DNA from 2 places in the Streptococcus sp. SCPM-O-B-15294 (M123) genome. Region 2 is predicted to be linked to the other one. Evidence: predicted binding sites of a transcription regulator. Region 2 holds the regulator's gene; the other holds the start of a gene.
What was found. The regulator HrcA, encoded in region 2, represses chaperone genes, less so after heat shock. The targets are predictions, from matches to a motif close to TTAGCACTCNNNNNNNNNGAGTGCTAA.
Positions count from the first base shown of each region.

Region 1 (8,746 bases), on a different contig from region 2:
AACCGCCTGATAGCGGTTGGCGTCAAATGATTAGAGGCATAGCCTCAATCAAACACACAGGTTACGACAGAAAATAAAGAAGGCCGATAATGCCTTCTTTGTTTTCTTAGTAAGACACTTCGGCAAGACACCATAGTGCTTGCCATTACATAGGTTACGACGCGAAAAAGGGAGGAACGATACTTTCCTCCCTTTGAGCTAGTAAGACGTTTAGCCAAACCGCCTGATAGCGGTTGGCGTCAAATGATTAGAGGCGAAGCCTCAATCATTTGTAACGTGTTACATCATCCCACCCATCATGCTTGGATCCATAGCCGGTGCTGCTGGAGTTGGTTCTGGTTTGTTGGCTACCACTGCTTCAGTCGTCAAGATAAGGCTTGCTACGGAAGCCGCATTTTGAAGGGCTGAACGGCTCACCTTCACTGGGTCGATAATTCCTGCTTCAATCATGTTGACCCATTCACCTGTTGCAGCATTGAAGCCTGTTCCGACTTCTGCATGTTTCAAGCGATCGATAACGATTGATCCTTCATAGCCTGCATTGTGAGCGATTTGACGTACAGGCTCTTCCAAGGCGCGAAGCACAATGTTGCGTCCTGTCGCTTCGTCCCCTTCCAATTCAAGGGTTGCAACTGCAGAAATAACATTGGCAAGGGCCGTACCACCACCGGCAACAATTCCTTCTTCAACCGCTGCGCGTGTCGCATTGAGAGCGTCTTCGATGCGGAGTTTCATTTCTTTCAACTCCGTTTCAGTTGCAGCTCCGACCTTGATGACTGCAACGCCACCAGACAATTTTGCCAAGCGTTCTTGGAGTTTTTCACGGTCGAATTCTGACGTTGTGGTTTCGATTTGTGATTTGATCACGGCCACACGGTTAGCGATAGCTTCAGGATTTCCTGCACCTTCTACAATGACTGTGCTATCTTTGTCCACTGTCACTTTACTTGCTTGACCGAGCGCTTCGATGGTCGCATCTTTCAACTCAAGACCGAGATCTTCTGTGATAACAGTACCACCTGTCAAGATCGCGATGTCTTCTAGCATAGCTTTGCGACGGTCTCCAAATCCAGGAGCCTTAACAGCTACGACATTGAAAGTTCCACGAATCTTGTTCAAGACAAGCGTTGGGAGGGCTTCTCCATCCACATCATCCGCAATGATCAAGAGTGGACGGTTGCTTTGAAGGATACTTTCAAGCAATGGCAAGATTTCCTGGATGTTTGATACCTTCTTGTCGGTGATCAAGATATAAGGATTTTCAAGGTCTGCCACCATTTTTTCATTATCAGTGACCATGTATTGAGAGAGGTAACCACGGTCAAACTGCATTCCTTCAACGACTTCCAACTCTGTTTCCATACCACGAGATTCTTCAATCGTGATTACCCCGTCATTCCCCACTTTTTCCATGGCTTCCGAGATGTATTCACCGACTTTTTCAGAGCGAGAAGAAACTGCTGCAACCTGGGCGATGGCTTCTTTATTGGCAACTGGAATGGCATTGTTTTTCAAGGCTTCAACAGCAGTCGCAACTGCTGCTTCAATCCCACGACGGATACCAATTGGATTCGCACCCGCTGTAACGTTCTTGATCCCTTCACGGACGATGGCTTGGGTCAAGACAGTCGCAGTCGTTGTTCCATCTCCAGCGATATCGTTGGTCTTCGAAGCAACTTCTGATACCAATTTGGCACCCATATTTTCGAAATGGTCTTCCAATTCGATTTCTTTGGCGATGGTCACCCCATCATTTGTGATCAATGGTGACCCAAATGATTTTTCAAGGACCACATTGCGCCCTTTAGGTCCCAAGGTCACCTTAACGGTATCTGCTAGGATATCTACCCCACGGACCATGGCTGCACGAGCATCTGATGAAAATTTAATTTCTTTTGACATACATCTTTCTCCTTTCTGATTCTTTAGGCTTCAACAATGGCAAGAATACTTGCAGTCCCAACAATTGTGTACTTCTCATCGCCGTCTTTCACTTCAACGCCTGCATGATTTTCCACCAAGACCGTATCACCGACTTTGACACTTGGTGCTACCAACTCGCCACTGAGGGTCCGAACTCCCTCACCTACAGCGATGACTTCTGCTGTTTTTGTTTCAGCTTGACTTGCTCCTGCGATGACAAAGCCACCGACTGTCTGTTCTTTTTCTTCTACTTTCAAGACCACGCGGTCTCCTAATGGTTTTAACATGTCATTCCTCCGTTCTTGTATTTTAGCACTCTTCAACATCGAGTGCTAACTCATGTTTCTATTGTATCACTTGGTCAAAAATAGTCAAGAAAAAAACACCTCAATCTCTTCGAAGTGTTTTCGATTTCTAGCCAACCAAATTTAGTTTTTGTTGGTAAGCTTGGATGACTTTTTGTAAGTTGGCTCGACCACGATACATCCCATACCCCACTACCAACATCCCTGCTATTCCAATCAGGGCGATCAAGCTACCTAAGATCAAAAATAGGAGGGAAGTCTTGTGATAGAAATAAATCAGCAGTCCACCAATACTGGCCATGAGAAAGAGCACACTAAACCAGCGACCCAAGTTTTCCAACATATGGCGTTGGTAGCGAATTTCCGTCTCATACCCTTTTATTAATTCTTGTCTGGTGTGCATAGATGCCTCCTTCAATAAAAATTGAGAATGAAGTATTCGTAAAGGAGGTCACGTACTTCATTCTCAATGCTCCGGTTGCAATAAACTGTTTCCAGTTTTCTCTTAGTATTTGAGACCTGGGTCAAAGATTCCAAGAGCTACCCCAGCTAAGGCGATGATGACTAAGAGAAGCATGACCTTGTTTGGTGAGACTTTCTTCTTCGCCATGAGCCACCAGCAAAGCGTGATAAAGGCAGCAGTCAAGAGACCTGGATAGACGCCATCAATCTTTTCTTGGATTTTAAGGAAGGCTTCTCCGTCAGCATTTTTGAATTCGAGGGCTGTTGTAACAGAGACCCAAGTCGCTGCTACGGCACCGATGACCATACCACCGACCACACTAATCGCTTTACGAAGGGCTTGTCCTTTTGGTCCTACAAGGAATTCAACAGCCTTGTCCCCTAAGTGATAGCCTTTGAAGAAGGCGAAACGCATGCCTAAGTAAACCAAGAGGTTCCAAACGACGATATAGAAGAGAGCTCCTGCAATGTTTCCGCCTTTAGAAAGACCAAGGGCAATCCCGAGAAGTACAGGGATTAAAGTCCCAACAACCAAGGAGTCCCCAATCCCAGCGATTGGTCCCATCAAACCAGCACGCATCCCGTTGATGGTTTCGCCATCTACTGCTTCTCCATTGGCACGCGCTTCTTCCAAACCAGCTGTGATCCCTACAACAAGAGATCCTAGTTGGGGCTCCGTGTTGAAGAAGGCTGTATAGGTTTGCATGGCTTCTTTTTGTTCTTCTTTGGAATCATACATTTCTTCCACGATTGGAAGCATCGAAGTCAAATACCCAAAGGTTTGCATATGTTCTTGAGAGAAACAGGTCAAGTGACCATAATACCAATGATGGAATGCTTTGGTTAGCGTTTTCTTTGAAATTTTCTTTTTATCAGCCATCTTAGATATCCTCCTCATCATCGTCAAAGTCATTTGCTCCAGCAGGGACGACTTTCATTGTTTTAATCACTTCAAGTTCATAGTAGATCACTGCAAAGATCAATGAAACTACCGCACTCGCTACCAAGTTCAAGCCAAGAGATTTTGCCAAGGTAAATCCAACAAAGAATGGAATGAAGTCTCTCACTTCTGTAACGATTTGCTTCAAGAGGATGGCAATACCGACACATGGAAGAAGGGCACCGACTGTAAAGAGGGCTTTCATCCAGTAACCATCCATTGGAAGGTATTGTTTCATCAAATCCACCATGTTTTCACCGTATTTGGTGATAATCATGGTTGGAAGGAAGGAGAAGAGGAAGTGAGAAATCCATGGGTAAACCCAGTCCACTGCGTAGAGTTTTTTGAAGTTTCCTTCTTCAACGGCTTTCCAACCGATATGTTGCCAAAGCAAGTTCATGGTTGCAGTACCGTAGAAAAGAACGGTACCGATAGTCCCAACGGCTGCACCGATTGGGGCTGCTGCCGCTGCAATTGCTGCCTCACCAGTAATATTGTTGGCATGAACAAATAAGATGGAAAGAGGAATTCCGATATAAGAAATAGCCCGTACATCGGCAGATACAGTTCCACCAGGAGTAACCAAGGCGATATATACGACCTGAAGGGCTACCCCGACCATGATACCGGTTGTCACATCTCCAAGGATCAACCCTGAGATCAAGCCACCAACTAGGGGACGACCAAGTGTATAGTTCCCGATACTGGAACCACCCATACCAGGCATTGAAGACAAGCTGGCGAAAATACCAAGCAAGATTGCTTGAATCCATGAAATTGTCATAACAAACGCTCCTTTTGTTTGTAAGTATAGTTTAGTGACGAAGAGCTAGGATGCTCCCCTCCCTAGAATCCGAATTTTGATTTGAAATCATCCCAGTAACCGATGGATACATCTGGTAGCAACTGGAATTTCACCTTGTAGCCTGCAGCCTGAATGGCTTCGATGGCTTCTGCTTCTTCCTGGGTGATGGATTGGTTGTTCCCCAATTTCACAGCACCCGGACGGTCATTTGCAGGACCGACAATGATTTCTTTGACATCGCCTGGGACAAACTCTTGGTCGACCAAAATTTCTTTCATATCGATGGGGTTCTTAGTAATCAAGAAATAGCGAGTTTCTGATTCCGTTACTTTTGCAGATTTTTCTTTGAAAGCTTCCTTAGTCCAAACAAAGGTTTTCTTATCCGAAGCCCCTTTATAGGCTTGGATCAAGACCTTATTAGAAGCTGCCGCGTCGTTGACAGCAATTAAGCCATCACAAGGCTTTTCTTTAGCCCATCGAGTTACTGTTTGACCGTGGATCATACGGTCGTCAATTCGTACAAATGATACTACCATTTTCTAACCTCCCTTAGTTAAATATCATCATCTTCTTCATCGTCACCCTCTACCGGGGCAAGGGCAAATTCTTGCAAGGCAGTGGAAGCTTCGGATAAAATCACCTGGGCTAGATCAGCCCCCTCCATCATGTCCTTCATCACAACTGCTGTCAGCGCCATGGTCAAGTTCATTCCACCTAAGATCAAGGCTGTACTCAGCTTCCCTTGTTCCTCTAGCACCGTTGCCGCCGTTGTCAAAGGACTGCCACCTACAATGTCTGCTAGAACTAAGACAGAGTCCTCATCTGTCAAAGGGGAAAGCGCCTGACGAAAATCATGCGCAAAATCATCTACCGATTTGCCTTCTTTCAATCCGACCGCAATCACCTGATCGATCTTATCCCCAGCAAACATAGCCAGTGAACTTTTCAGACCTTCTGCCAGTCCACCATGACTGACCAATACCAGATACTTCATCCTTTTGCCTCCTTTATAATGACCTTATTGTATTGCTTTTGAAAGCGTTTTACTATTGTCATTTGTCACAAAGAAAAGTTGACATCTGTCAATAAAAAAATGACATCTGTCACTTGACAGATGCCTAGTTGCTCTTAACGAAACTTCTCCCGAAGCATTTCCTCAATAATCTTCTGAATTTGAGGTAATTGATTATCAATATCCTTTGCTTTTAGAGCATTATGGATTAAATAATCCAACCGATCCCAGATATCAGTTGGCAGGTTGCCAGGAGTGCTTAGGACAGCTTTTTTCATAATCTGGTCCAGGGTCTGATTCGTCAGAGAGTCAACCCCGAAGTCATCCGCTTTAAGAAGGTCCCGACTCTTTGAACTATTGACAACAGAAGGGAGGACAGAGGTCCCCTGCGACTGCCGAAAGAGTTCCTGCTGGACCTGCTGGTCCTGGGTCAAAAATTCCATGAATTCCTTGGCCTCCTTGCTCGCACTGGCCCGCGAAGACAAAGCAAACAGGGATGTATCCACTAAGGTTGACGGAGTCGAGCCAGAAGCCCCTGGCATAGGGATACAGGTCCAAGTGAAATTTGAATACTTGGCCACATGATAGGGATAAGGTTTATAAGTTCGGTACTGGGCCAAGGTCATCGGATAAAAAGCGACCTTGCCTTCATCAAAATCCTTAGAAGTGACATTGAAGTTGCCATGAAGGGCTTCGAGTTTTTCGACAAAATAGAGCGAGCGCTTCATTTCTTTACTCGTAAGATTAATGCTGTCCTGACGGAAAAGCTGGCCCCCATGGGCTGCCAAAGCCTCCCTCCAGGTATAATCCGTACTTCCAAACTGATCCAGCTCACCATCTCCATCCGTATCCCGCGTCACTTTTTGACAAATCGTATAAAATTCCTCCAAGGTCCACCCCTCTTTTGGAATAGCAATCCCTTCCTTTTCCAATAAATCCTTATTGACACACATCAAAACAGGATTGCTCTCGAAAGGAAGAGCATATTGACGATTCTTGTACTTGCCTGCTTCTAGGGCAACGGGATAAAAATGAGAAGGATCGACCTGTTTGCCCATCAAGGGGGTCAAATCTTCCACCGCCCCACGCGCTGCTAACACTGGGAGCTCTGTACTGGATACCATATAGAGATCGGGCTCCTGACCATGGAGGATCTGATTGGCTAACCAGCTCGCATATCGATTCTTCGGAATCCCGCTTTCGTAGACAATCTTTACCCCTGGATGCGTTTTTTCGAAACGAGCAATCGCTTGGTCCAAGACTTTTTCTTCTGTTTGGGTGGGCACATCCCAGCTAGAGCCTGCGTAGACCCCCAAACGGACAATCCTAGGCTGTTGCTGCCACCAAATCCCTCCAGCAAGCAGAAGAAGCAAGAAGATCCCAAGAAACAATCTGGCGCCTCGCATCTTACCTTTTTTCTTCATCGGCTATCACTTTCTGTTCCAAAATCCTTAGTGGTCACCCCTTTTTGAACAGCCCAAATAGCTAACTGGGTCCGATCCCGCAGGTTCAACTTAGACAAAATGGTTGACAGGTAATTCCGAATGGTTCCCTCAGACAGGAATAATTTGGCTGCAATTTCCTTATTAGACTCTCCGAAACCAATCTGCTGGATGATGCGCCATTCAGTCAGGGATAAGTCGCTCACATATTCTTCAGAGACGGAGATTGTGTAATTGCTCTGAGCCATCTGAGAAAAAATCTGAAAAACCTTGCTGGCAATATTGGGGTTAATCATGGCTCCCCCATGGTAGACAATTTGGATGGCTTGGTAGAGCTCCTCTGTGGAAGCTCCTTTGAGCAAATACCCTGAGGCTCCATATTTCAGAGCCCGAAAGATGAAATCATCATCGTCGAAGGTGGTTAGAATGATGATTTTCACCTCAGGGAAGCGTTCCTTGACTTCTTTTGTCGCCATCACGCCATCCATCTTAGGCATACGAATATCCATCAGTACGACATCTGGTCGATCTTGAGGGATTCGCTCTAGTACCTCGTGACCGTCTGCTACCGCAGAAGTTACCTGAATATCTTGATGAGCAGACAAAATAATTTGGAGCGATTCCCGAATCAGCGCTTGGTCATCCGCAATCATTACTTTAATCATAAGACCTTTCCTCCTTTTTCTTTGGGCAATTCAATTCGTGTATAAAAGCCATTTCGATTGGCAAATTCGATCCTTCCTCCCAAGATAGAGACCCGCTCTCGCATTTGCTTCAAGCCGTAGCCGACCTGCAGTTGGTCAAAGCCAACCCCATTATCTTGGAGAATCATGACATAGGCATCTTCCACCAAAAAGGAAATCTGCATGTGGCTGGCATGACCGTGGCGGACAGAATTGGTCATGGACTCCTGAATCACGCGAAAGACAGTATCCTCCACCATGACATCTAGATCTACCTCATCCCAGTCATAGGTCAGATCGACTTGTAGGTGGGAAATGGCTTGGTATTCGTGAACCAATTTCAAAACTGCATCCCTCAAGGTATGATCCTCCAGGGCACCTGGTCGCAGCTTGTTCAAAGACCCCCGGACGTCCTTGATTCCATCTCGTACCACCGTAGAGACCGATTGCAGCTGGGTCTTGGCGCGACCAGGATCAATATCAATCAGAACCCCAACCGCATCAATCCCTGCAGAAATGCCCGTCAAGGCATGGCCCAGAGTATCGTGAATCTCTCGTGCGATCCGCTTGCGCTCTCGGTCCTCCGCAATCTTTTCCGAAAGGGCCATGTAGCTATTTAATTCCGTATTGACCTGCGATACCATTTCTAACTCTTTTTCGATTCGATGGTGCTCTGCTACTACCGATAAAATGTAAAAGAGAAGAGAAATAATAAAGACAACCATATTCAAGGAAGCTAGCGCATTTTTAGCGAATAGGATGAGCATCCGAATCGATGAAGGGTAGAAGGTGATATAGGTATCTAGCGATGGCAGTTGCACGACGAGAGAGAGGATGTCATAGTTGGTCACAAGGAGGACAATGAAACTCAAAAGGATAAAGGCAAACCAGTAGCGCCTGTCCTTGGAACTACTAAACTCCTTAGAACCGTAAAAGATATCAGCAAATACCAAAAGAATGATCCCATTGTAGGAGAAGCTGAGGGACATCATGACGCCTAACATCAGTAATATTTCTAGGATATTCCACTTGTCAAAAACCGACCACTCCTGTGTCCCTGGGCGCATCCGATAAAAGGTAATGAGAAGAATCCCTCCAAAGAGGAGGATGGAGATCCAAAAGTTCTGAGCGGGAGAAGTTGGTATTTCTCTCAATTGCTCCAACAATTGATAGC
Region 1 covers NZ_JBYQGU010000012.1:57,202-65,947, reverse strand. The annotation lists gene groL (chaperonin GroEL) at 280-1,902, opposite strand; gene groES (co-chaperone GroES) at 1,926-2,210, opposite strand; gene AC3E8G_RS08200 (DUF202 domain-containing protein) at 2,338-2,631, opposite strand; gene AC3E8G_RS08195 (PTS system mannose/fructose/sorbose family transporter subunit IID) at 2,734-3,588, opposite strand; gene AC3E8G_RS08190 (PTS mannose/fructose/sorbose/N-acetylgalactosamine transporter subunit IIC) at 3,572-4,414, opposite strand; gene AC3E8G_RS08185 (PTS sugar transporter subunit IIB) at 4,477-4,971, opposite strand; gene AC3E8G_RS08180 (PTS sugar transporter subunit IIA) at 4,989-5,429, opposite strand; gene AC3E8G_RS08175 (ABC transporter substrate-binding protein) at 5,564-6,871, opposite strand; gene AC3E8G_RS08170 (response regulator transcription factor) at 6,868-7,554, opposite strand; gene AC3E8G_RS08165 (sensor histidine kinase) at 7,551-8,746, opposite strand, start outside.
Region 1: the regulator HrcA is predicted to act here: its motif matches at 2,233-2,259, upstream of groES (co-chaperone GroES).

Region 2 (8,746 bases):
TGCTTGGTTGGTTCCTGGTTTGGTTATTGCCAACACGAGATGAGATTGACGAGCATTCTTTCCGAGTAGGGACGAAAGTATCTGGTTTCCGGATGGGTCTTGCTTTCTTGATTGATTTTGTGATGCTATCCTTGCTTTATGCGGTAATCGAGCGTTTAGAGATGATTCCCTATGTAGCGGTTTTGGTGCTTTACTTTAGTTTGCTTCCCTTGTGGCGGGGCAAAACCTTGGGAATGGCTTTGGTAAAATTCCGCTTGCGTTTTGACAAGCAAAAATGGCTTCGTACCATCTGGCGAGGAATCCTAGTGGTAGGCTATTTCTACTGGATTCCCCAAGGGTTGTTCTATTTGATCTCGCTTTTGAATCAGGATTTGACGGACAATTCCCTTTTGACTCTATCTATGATTTTATTGCTCTTCTTTGTGCTCTTATTGTACCTGATCCTCACCCTTGCCATCATCTTGCTCAGTGCTCGCTTTCCCTTTGACCGTCTAGCTGGAGCCGAGTATGAGAGTACCGTGCGCGTGAAGGAAGGTATCCTAAAAGATGAAACCGAATCGTCAAAATAGAGAGAGTGGGACAGAAATCGGTAATTCGTTAGAATTCGATTTCGTCGTCTCACCTCCGCACAGTTGAGTAGGGCTGTAAAAGCTGATGAAATCAGCGTAGTAGAGCCCAGCTCAACCACTGCGTCTTGCTCGACAATCCAAAAACAATTAAGAGGCTAGGACTTTTGTCACAGCCTCTTTATTTTTTTATACACACGGAAAATATCCGAACATCCCCAGTTGAGAACGGCGATTTTAAGGGGAATGTGCTACAATGGAAGCAAATAGATAGAATGGAGCAGTGAAATGAAAGCAATTATTACAGTCGTTGGTAAAGACCAAAAAGGAATCGTAGCGGGTGTTGCAACGAAAGTGGCAGAATTAGGACTCAATATCGATGATATCTCTCAAACGGTATTGGATGAATACTTTACCATGATGGCGGTCGTATCATCCGATGAGAAAAAAGATTTCACCCAGCTTCGTTCAGAGTTAGAAGAATTCGGTCAGTCTCTTCATGTGAAAATCAATATCCAAAGCGCAGCGATTTTTGATGCCATGCACAATTTGTAAGATAGGGGTTGAGAATTTATGGACATTAGACAGGTAACAGAAACCATTGCCATGATTGAGGAGCAGAACTTCGATGTTCGGACCATCACCATGGGGATCTCCCTCCTAGATTGTATTGATCCGGATATCGATAAGGCGGCAGAAAAAGTCTACAATAAGATTGTGACCAAGGCCAAAGATTTGGTGGCTGTGGGGGACGAGATTGCGGCAGAACTTGGCATTCCAATTGTGAATAAGCGGGTTTCGGTCACTCCGATTTCCATTATCGGAGCAGCAACCAGCGCGACAGACTATGTACCCTTTGCCAAGGCGCTGGATCGTGCGGCGAAGGAAGTTGGGGTTAACTTTATCGGTGGCTTCTCAGCTCTTGTTCAAAAAGGCTACCAAAAAGGGGATGAGATCCTCATTAATTCCATTCCTCGTGCCCTTGCGGAGACAGATTTTGTCTGCTCTTCAGTCAATATTGGATCGACTAAGACAGGGATCAATATGACCGCTGTCCGAGACATGGGGCGCATCATTAAAGAAGCTTCCCAAGCAGATCCAATGGGACCAGGTAAACTCGTTGTCTTTGCTAATGCGGTAGAAGATAATCCCTTTATGGCGGGAGCCTTCCACGGTGTCGGTGAAGCAGATGTCGTCATCAACGTTGGGGTTTCAGGACCTGGTGTCGTCCAACGGGCCATCGAAAAAGTTCCCGGAGCAAGCTTTGATGTATTGGCTGAAACAGTCAAGAAGACAGCCTTCAAGATTACCCGTGTCGGCCAATTGGTAGGTCAAATGGCTAGTGAACGTCTCGGTGTTGAGTTTGGAATTGTCGACTTGTCTCTTGCTCCAACACCAGCAGTTGGGGATTCGGTTGCCCGTGTCCTTGAGGCCATGGGGCTTGAAGTAGTTGGAACCCACGGGACAACAGCAGCGCTGGCTCTGCTTAATGACCAAGTGAAAAAAGGTGGCATTATGGCTTGTAACCAAGTCGGTGGTTTGTCAGGTGCCTTCATTCCGGTTTCAGAAGATGAAGGGATGATTGCGGCGGTCCAATCAGGTCATATCAACTTGGAAAAATTGGAAGCCATGACAGCTATCTGTTCCGTCGGTTTGGATATGATTGCCATCCCAGCTGATACTCCAGATACAACCATTGCGGCCATGATTGCCGACGAAGCAGCTATCGGGGTGATCAACCAAAAGACCACAGCAGTTCGGATCATTCCTTATGGAAAAGAAGGCGATATGTTAGAGCTTGGAGGACTTCTTGGGTCTGCTCCGGTGATGAAGGTCAACAAAGCTTCGTCAGCTGACTTTATTGCCCGTGGTGGTCAAATTCCGGCCCCAGTTCATAGTTTTAAAAATTAAAAAATGGCCCTGGAGCAGGATTTTTGCTCAGGGCTTTTAATGTTGGCTGAGGAAGTGAAAGTGAATCGAGAGGTCATCGCTGCCAGTTTCCTTATAAAAAATGATATAATAGAAGGACATAAAAGGAGATCACATGGTGAAAACAAGATTGTTTATTATTCGGCATGGAAAAACCATGTTTAATACGATAGGTCGTGCCCAAGGTTGGTCGGATACGCCTTTAACTGTTCAAGGAGAAGAAGGCATCCGTGAATTGGGGGTTGGTTTGAGAGAATCTGGTTTGGACTTTGTCCGTGCTGTTTCCAGCGATTCAGGTCGTGCTATTCAAACCATGGGAATTGTTTTAGACGAGCTTGGGCTCACAGATCAGATTCCTTATACTTTCAACAAAAAGATCCGGGAATGGTGTTTTGGAAGTTTTGATGGTGCCTACGGAGGGGAACTTTTCCGTGGAGTTGTTCCTCGGGTTCTAGATATTGAAGACTATAAGAAACTCAGTCTGGAAGAGCTGGCGAATGGAATCTACCAAGTAGATACAGCCGGTTGGGCTGAACCATGGGATGTGTTGAAAAAACGGATTGTAGATGGCTTTGAGGAGATTGCCAAGGAAGTTGAAGCCAGGGGTGGTGGAAATGCCTTGGTTGTTAGTCACAGCATGACCATCGGTTCCTTTGTGTGTATTTTGAATCCAGAGATTGAGCTGGATCCAAGGGTTGAAAATGGTAGTGTCACCTTGGTAGAATACGAAAATGGACACTTCTCAATCCAGACCATCGGAGATGAGTCATACCGTAAGCTGGGTGCTAACTGGTTAGCAGCCCACTCAGAAGAACTTGATGTAAAAAAATAAGATACCTTATATAAGAAGAAAACAATTGCAGGAGGATAAAAATGGCAAAGACAAAATTGTATATTGCCCGTCATGGAAAAACCATGTTTAATACCATTGGTCGCGCCCAAGGTTGGTCTGATAGTCCCTTGACAGAAGCTGGCGAACGAGGGATTCATGAATTGGGGATTGGTCTACGTGAAGCCGGGATTCAGTTCCAACAAGCCGTGTCCAGCGACTCTGGTCGAACTATTCAAACCATGGGGATTGTGCTAGAAGAACTAGGGTTAACGGGTAAGATTCCTTACCGTTATGATAAGCGCATCCGCGAATGGTGCTTTGGAAGTTTTGATGGCGCCTACGATGGGGAACTCTTTTTGGGCGTTTTGCCACGTGTCTTTCGAGTTGATGACTTCCATCATTTGAGCTTGATGGAGTTGGCTGAAGGGATTGTCGAAGTGGACACAGCCGGCTGGGCAGAGTCTTGGGAAACTCTTCGCGACCGCATCTTGGATGGCTTTACGGCAATTGCAAAAGATGTCGAGTCTAAGGGTGGAGGTAATGCCATCGTGGTCAGTCATGGGATGACCATCAGTACCTTGATTTACCTGATTGATCCAAAAGCTTTTAAAGAATTGGTCTTGGACAATGGTAGTGTGACTGTTATTGAGTATGAAGATGGTAAATTTAAACTAGAAGCAGTTGGAGATCTGTCATACCGCCAGGTTGGAGCGAAATGGTTAGAGGAAGATCATGACTAAATATAAACTTGCCAAGAAAAGAGAAAAGAAAGTTAGCTGGATCGTGCTCTGCTGTTTAGGCCTCTGTCTAATTGGAGCAGGAGTGGGTATTTTCTATTTGAAACCTCAATGGCTTCCTCTGGACTTTGCTGAAGATCAAAAAGTAGAAACGACTACTCCGAAAAAGGTTGAGAAAAAGGAAGAAAAACCTAAGACAGACCTTCCTCAAGTTTCTAGCAAGGATTGGAACCTAGTCCTGGTCAACCGGGACAACAAGTTAGCCGAGCTGAATCCTCAGTTAGCAGATGTCGAAGAAATCAAGGTGGACAGTCGGATCGCAGAACAAACTAAGCAATTTTTAGCGGCGGCAAGGGCAGTTGCTCCTGAGGAGTCCTTGATTTCCGGTTATCGAAGTGTGGAGGAGCAAACAGAGCTTTACAATGAGCGGGTAGCACAGTTGGAAGCTACTGGGCTTTCTCATGAGGAAGCAGAACGTCAGGCACAAGCTCAGGTACAAGTTCCAGGAGCTAGTGAGCACCAGACAGGTCTTGCGATTGATATGAGTGCCCCAAATGGGCTGTCCGAAGAGGTAGTGCAACAAATTATTGCCTTGGCACCACAATATGGGTTTGTTCTCCGTTATCCAGAAAGGAAAAATGCGATCACGGGTGTGGACTATGAAAACTGGCACTTCCGCTACGTCGGTGTAGAAAATGCCCAGTATATGGTCAAGCACCAGCTGGTCTTAGAAGAATATATTCAAAAGCTGAAAGAAGCAGGTTTGTAGTTTTTTCAGCCTAGTATCGGTCTTAAGAATGATTTTTAGCACTCTTGAAAAAAGAGTGCTAATTTTTTGGATTTTTCTCTTGACTTTCTTTTGAGAGGGTGTATAATAGAATCATGGTTTAGCACTTGAGTGATTAGAGTGCTAAAAACGAAAGAGAGGTGAGGTCATGGTTACAGAACGTCAAAATGAGATTCTAAATCTTGTCGTTGATATCTTTACCAAGACCCACGAACCAGTCGGTTCAAAAGCCCTACAAGATGTCATTCAATCCAGTAGTGCGACCATTCGAAACGACATGGCTGCCCTCGAAAAGCAAGGCTTATTAGAAAAGGCCCATACTTCGAGTGGTCGAATGCCTAGCCGAGCTGGTTTCCAATATTTTGTTCAGAACTCGCTCGATCTAGAGTTGATTGATGAGCAAGATGTCTACCAGGTAGTGAAGGCCTTTGATTTCGAAGCCTTTAAGTTAGACGATATCTTGGATGCTACGGCTAAGTTACTAGCCCAGATGACGGGTTACACCGCAGTGATTCAGGATGTTGAACCGACACGGCAGCGCTTGACTGGGTTCGAGATTGTTCCATTATCCAATCACGATGCCTTAGCGGTGTTGACCTTGGATGAATCAAAGCCTGTCACCGTCCAGTTTGCCATTCCAAAGAATTTCTTAACCAGTGATTTGGAAATCTTCCATCAGCTGGTTCAAGAACGTTTCATTGGAAATACGGTCTTGGATATCCACTACCGCTTGCGGACGGAGATTCCACAGATTGTACAGCGCTATTTCAAGACGACAGACAATGTCTTGGATCTATTCGATTACGTCTTCTCGCAACTGTTTCAAGAACTGGTCTTTGTAGAAGGAAAGGTTTCATCTTTGAGTTATGCCGATCTTCAGACCTATCAGTTCTTAGATAATCCCCAACACGTAGCCTTGGAGTTGCGAGGAGGAATGCCAGAAGATCAGATGACCCAGATCCTGGTTGCGGAATCCCAAGAGAAGGCTTTGAAAAATGTGACGGTCATTAGCCACAAGTTCCTAGTTCCTTATCGTGGGATGGCCCTCATGCATGTGATTGGTCCCGTAGAGATGGATTACAGGCGTGTGATTAGTCTGGTCAATGTTATCGGCCGAGTGCTGGTCATGAAGTTGACGGATTACTACCGTTACCTCAACAGCAACCATTATGAAGTAAATTAAGACCAAATGAAAGGGGTGTATGCCTTGACAGAAGATATCAAAAAAGAAGACGTGAAAGAAGAGGAAGTTGCCCAACCAACTGAAGAAGTTGTAGAGGAAAGCAAGCAACCTTCTGAATTAGAAGAAGCACAAGCGCGTGCCGAAGAATTTGAAAACAAATACCTTCGTGCTCATGCAGAGATGCAAAACATTCAGCGCCGTGCTAACGAAGAACGTCAACAATTACAAAAATACCGTAGCCAAGATTTGGCAAAAGCGATCTTACCATCACTGGACAACCTCGAACGTGCCCTTGCCGTTGAAGGGTTGACGGATGATGTGAAGAAGGGCTTGGAAATGGTACAAGAAAGCTTGATTCATGCTCTGAAAGAAGAAGGAATTGAAGAAATTCCAGCGGACGGAGAATTTGACCATAACTACCACATGGCCATCCAAACCCTCCCAGCGGATGACGAACATCCAGCAGACACCATCGCACAAGTCTTCCAAAAAGGCTACAAACTCCATGACCGTATCCTAAGACCGGCTATGGTAGTTGTCTACAACTAGGCTACCTTGTCCGAAACGACACTAAACTATGAAAGAAAGATAAGATGCAAGCCGGAGGCTTGCAAGGAAGATATTTCCCGCCGTGGTGAAGGTTTCAGTAGCTTGTGCTACTGAAACAGGGGATTTTTGAGACAGTAGGCTCAAAAATAAGTGATGAAATCCCGAAGGGAGTTGCTCACGTCCCCACCACTTAAGGGAAATATCAAAAAAGAAGAAAAAATCAACAAGGAGAAAAACATATGTCTAAAATTATCGGTATTGACTTAGGTACAACAAACTCAGCAGTAGCAGTTCTTGAAGGAACTGAAAGCAAAATCATCGCAAACCCAGAAGGAAACCGTACAACTCCATCTGTAGTTTCTTTCAAAAACGGTGAAATCATCGTTGGTGACGCTGCAAAACGTCAAGCAGTAACAAACCCAGATACAGTTATCTCTATCAAATCTAAGATGGGAACTTCTGAAAAAGTTTCTGCTAACGGGAAAGAATACACTCCACAAGAAATCTCAGCTATGATTCTTCAATACTTGAAAGGTTATGCTGAAGAATACCTTGGTGAAAAAGTAACCAAGGCTGTTATCACAGTTCCAGCTTACTTTAACGATGCTCAACGTCAAGCAACTAAAGACGCTGGTAAAATCGCTGGCCTTGAAGTAGAACGTATCGTCAACGAACCAACTGCAGCAGCTCTTGCTTACGGTTTGGATAAGACTGACAAAGAAGAAAAAATCTTGGTATTCGACCTTGGTGGTGGTACATTCGACGTATCTATCCTTGAATTGGGTGATGGTGTCTTTGATGTATTGGCAACTGCAGGGGATAACAAACTCGGTGGTGACGACTTTGACCAAAAAATCATCGACCACTTGGTTGCAGAATTCAAGAAAGAAAATGGCATTGACTTGTCAGCTGACAAGATGGCTCTTCAACGTTTGAAAGACGCAGCTGAAAAAGCGAAGAAAGACCTTTCTGGTGTGACTTCAACACAAATCAGCTTGCCGTTCATCACTGCTGGTGAGGCTGGACCTCTTCACTTGGAAATGACCTTGACTCGTGCTAAATTCGATGATTTGACTCGCGACCTTGTAGAACGTACAAAAGTTCCAGTTCGTCAAGCCCTTTCAGATGCAGGTTTGAGCTTGTCAGAAATCGACGAAGTCATCCTTGTCGGTGGTTCAACTCGTATCCCTGCGGTTGTTGAAGCTGTTAAAGCTGAAACTGGTAAAGAACCAAACAAATCAGTGAACCCTGATGAAGTAGTGGCTATGGGAGCTGCCATCCAAGGTGGTGTCATCACTGGTGATGTGAAAGACGTTGTCCTTCTTGACGTAACACCATTGTCACTTGGTATCGAAACAATGGGTGGAGTCTTTACAAAACTTATCGATCGCAACACTACAATTCCAACTTCTAAATCACAAGTCTTCTCAACTGCAGCAGACAACCAACCAGCCGTTGATATCCACGTTCTTCAAGGGGAACGCCCAATGGCAGCAGATAACAAGACTCTTGGACGCTTCCAATTGACAGATATCCCAGCTGCACCTCGTGGTATCCCACAAATCGAAGTAACATTTGACATCGACAAGAACGGTATCGTATCTGTTAAAGCCAAAGACCTTGGAACTCAAAAAGAACAAACTATTGTGATCCAATCTAACTCAGGTTTGACAGACGAAGAAATCGACCGCATGATGAAAGATGCAGAAGCAAACGCTGAAGCAGATAAGAAACGTAAGGAAGAAGTAGACCTTCGTAACGAAGTAGACCAAGCTATCTTTGCGACTGAAAAGACAATCAAGGAAACTGAAGGCAAAGGCTTCGATGCAGAACGTGATGCTGCACAAGCCGCTCTTGACGATCTTAAGAAAGCCCAAGAAGACAACAACTTGGAAGAAATGAAAGCAAAACTTGAAGCCTTGAACGAAAAAGCTCAAGGACTTGCTGTTAAACTCTACGAACAAGCTGCAGCAGCGCAACAAGCTCAAGCAGGAGCAGAAGGCGCACAAGCAACAGGAAACGCAGGCGATGACGTCGTAGACGGAGAGTTTACTGAGAAGTAACTACAAGTCAGGAGAATTTTATGAAGGTTGATGAATTAATTGCAAACCTTGAAAAAAACGGTTTGGAAATATATCGTAAAAATAATAAAGAACAAACAGC
Region 2 covers NZ_JBYQGU010000001.1:230,359-239,104, forward strand. The annotation lists gene AC3E8G_RS01000 (VanZ family protein) at 1-569, shown strand, start outside; gene AC3E8G_RS01005 (ACT domain-containing protein) at 855-1,121, shown strand; gene AC3E8G_RS01010 (PFL family protein) at 1,140-2,477, shown strand; gene AC3E8G_RS01015 (histidine phosphatase family protein) at 2,611-3,327, shown strand; gene AC3E8G_RS01020 (histidine phosphatase family protein) at 3,369-4,067, shown strand; gene AC3E8G_RS01025 (M15 family metallopeptidase) at 4,060-4,833, shown strand; gene hrcA (heat-inducible transcriptional repressor HrcA) at 5,000-6,034, shown strand; gene grpE (nucleotide exchange factor GrpE) at 6,059-6,583, shown strand; gene dnaK (molecular chaperone DnaK) at 6,823-8,646, shown strand; gene AC3E8G_RS01045 (hypothetical protein) at 8,667-8,746, shown strand, end outside.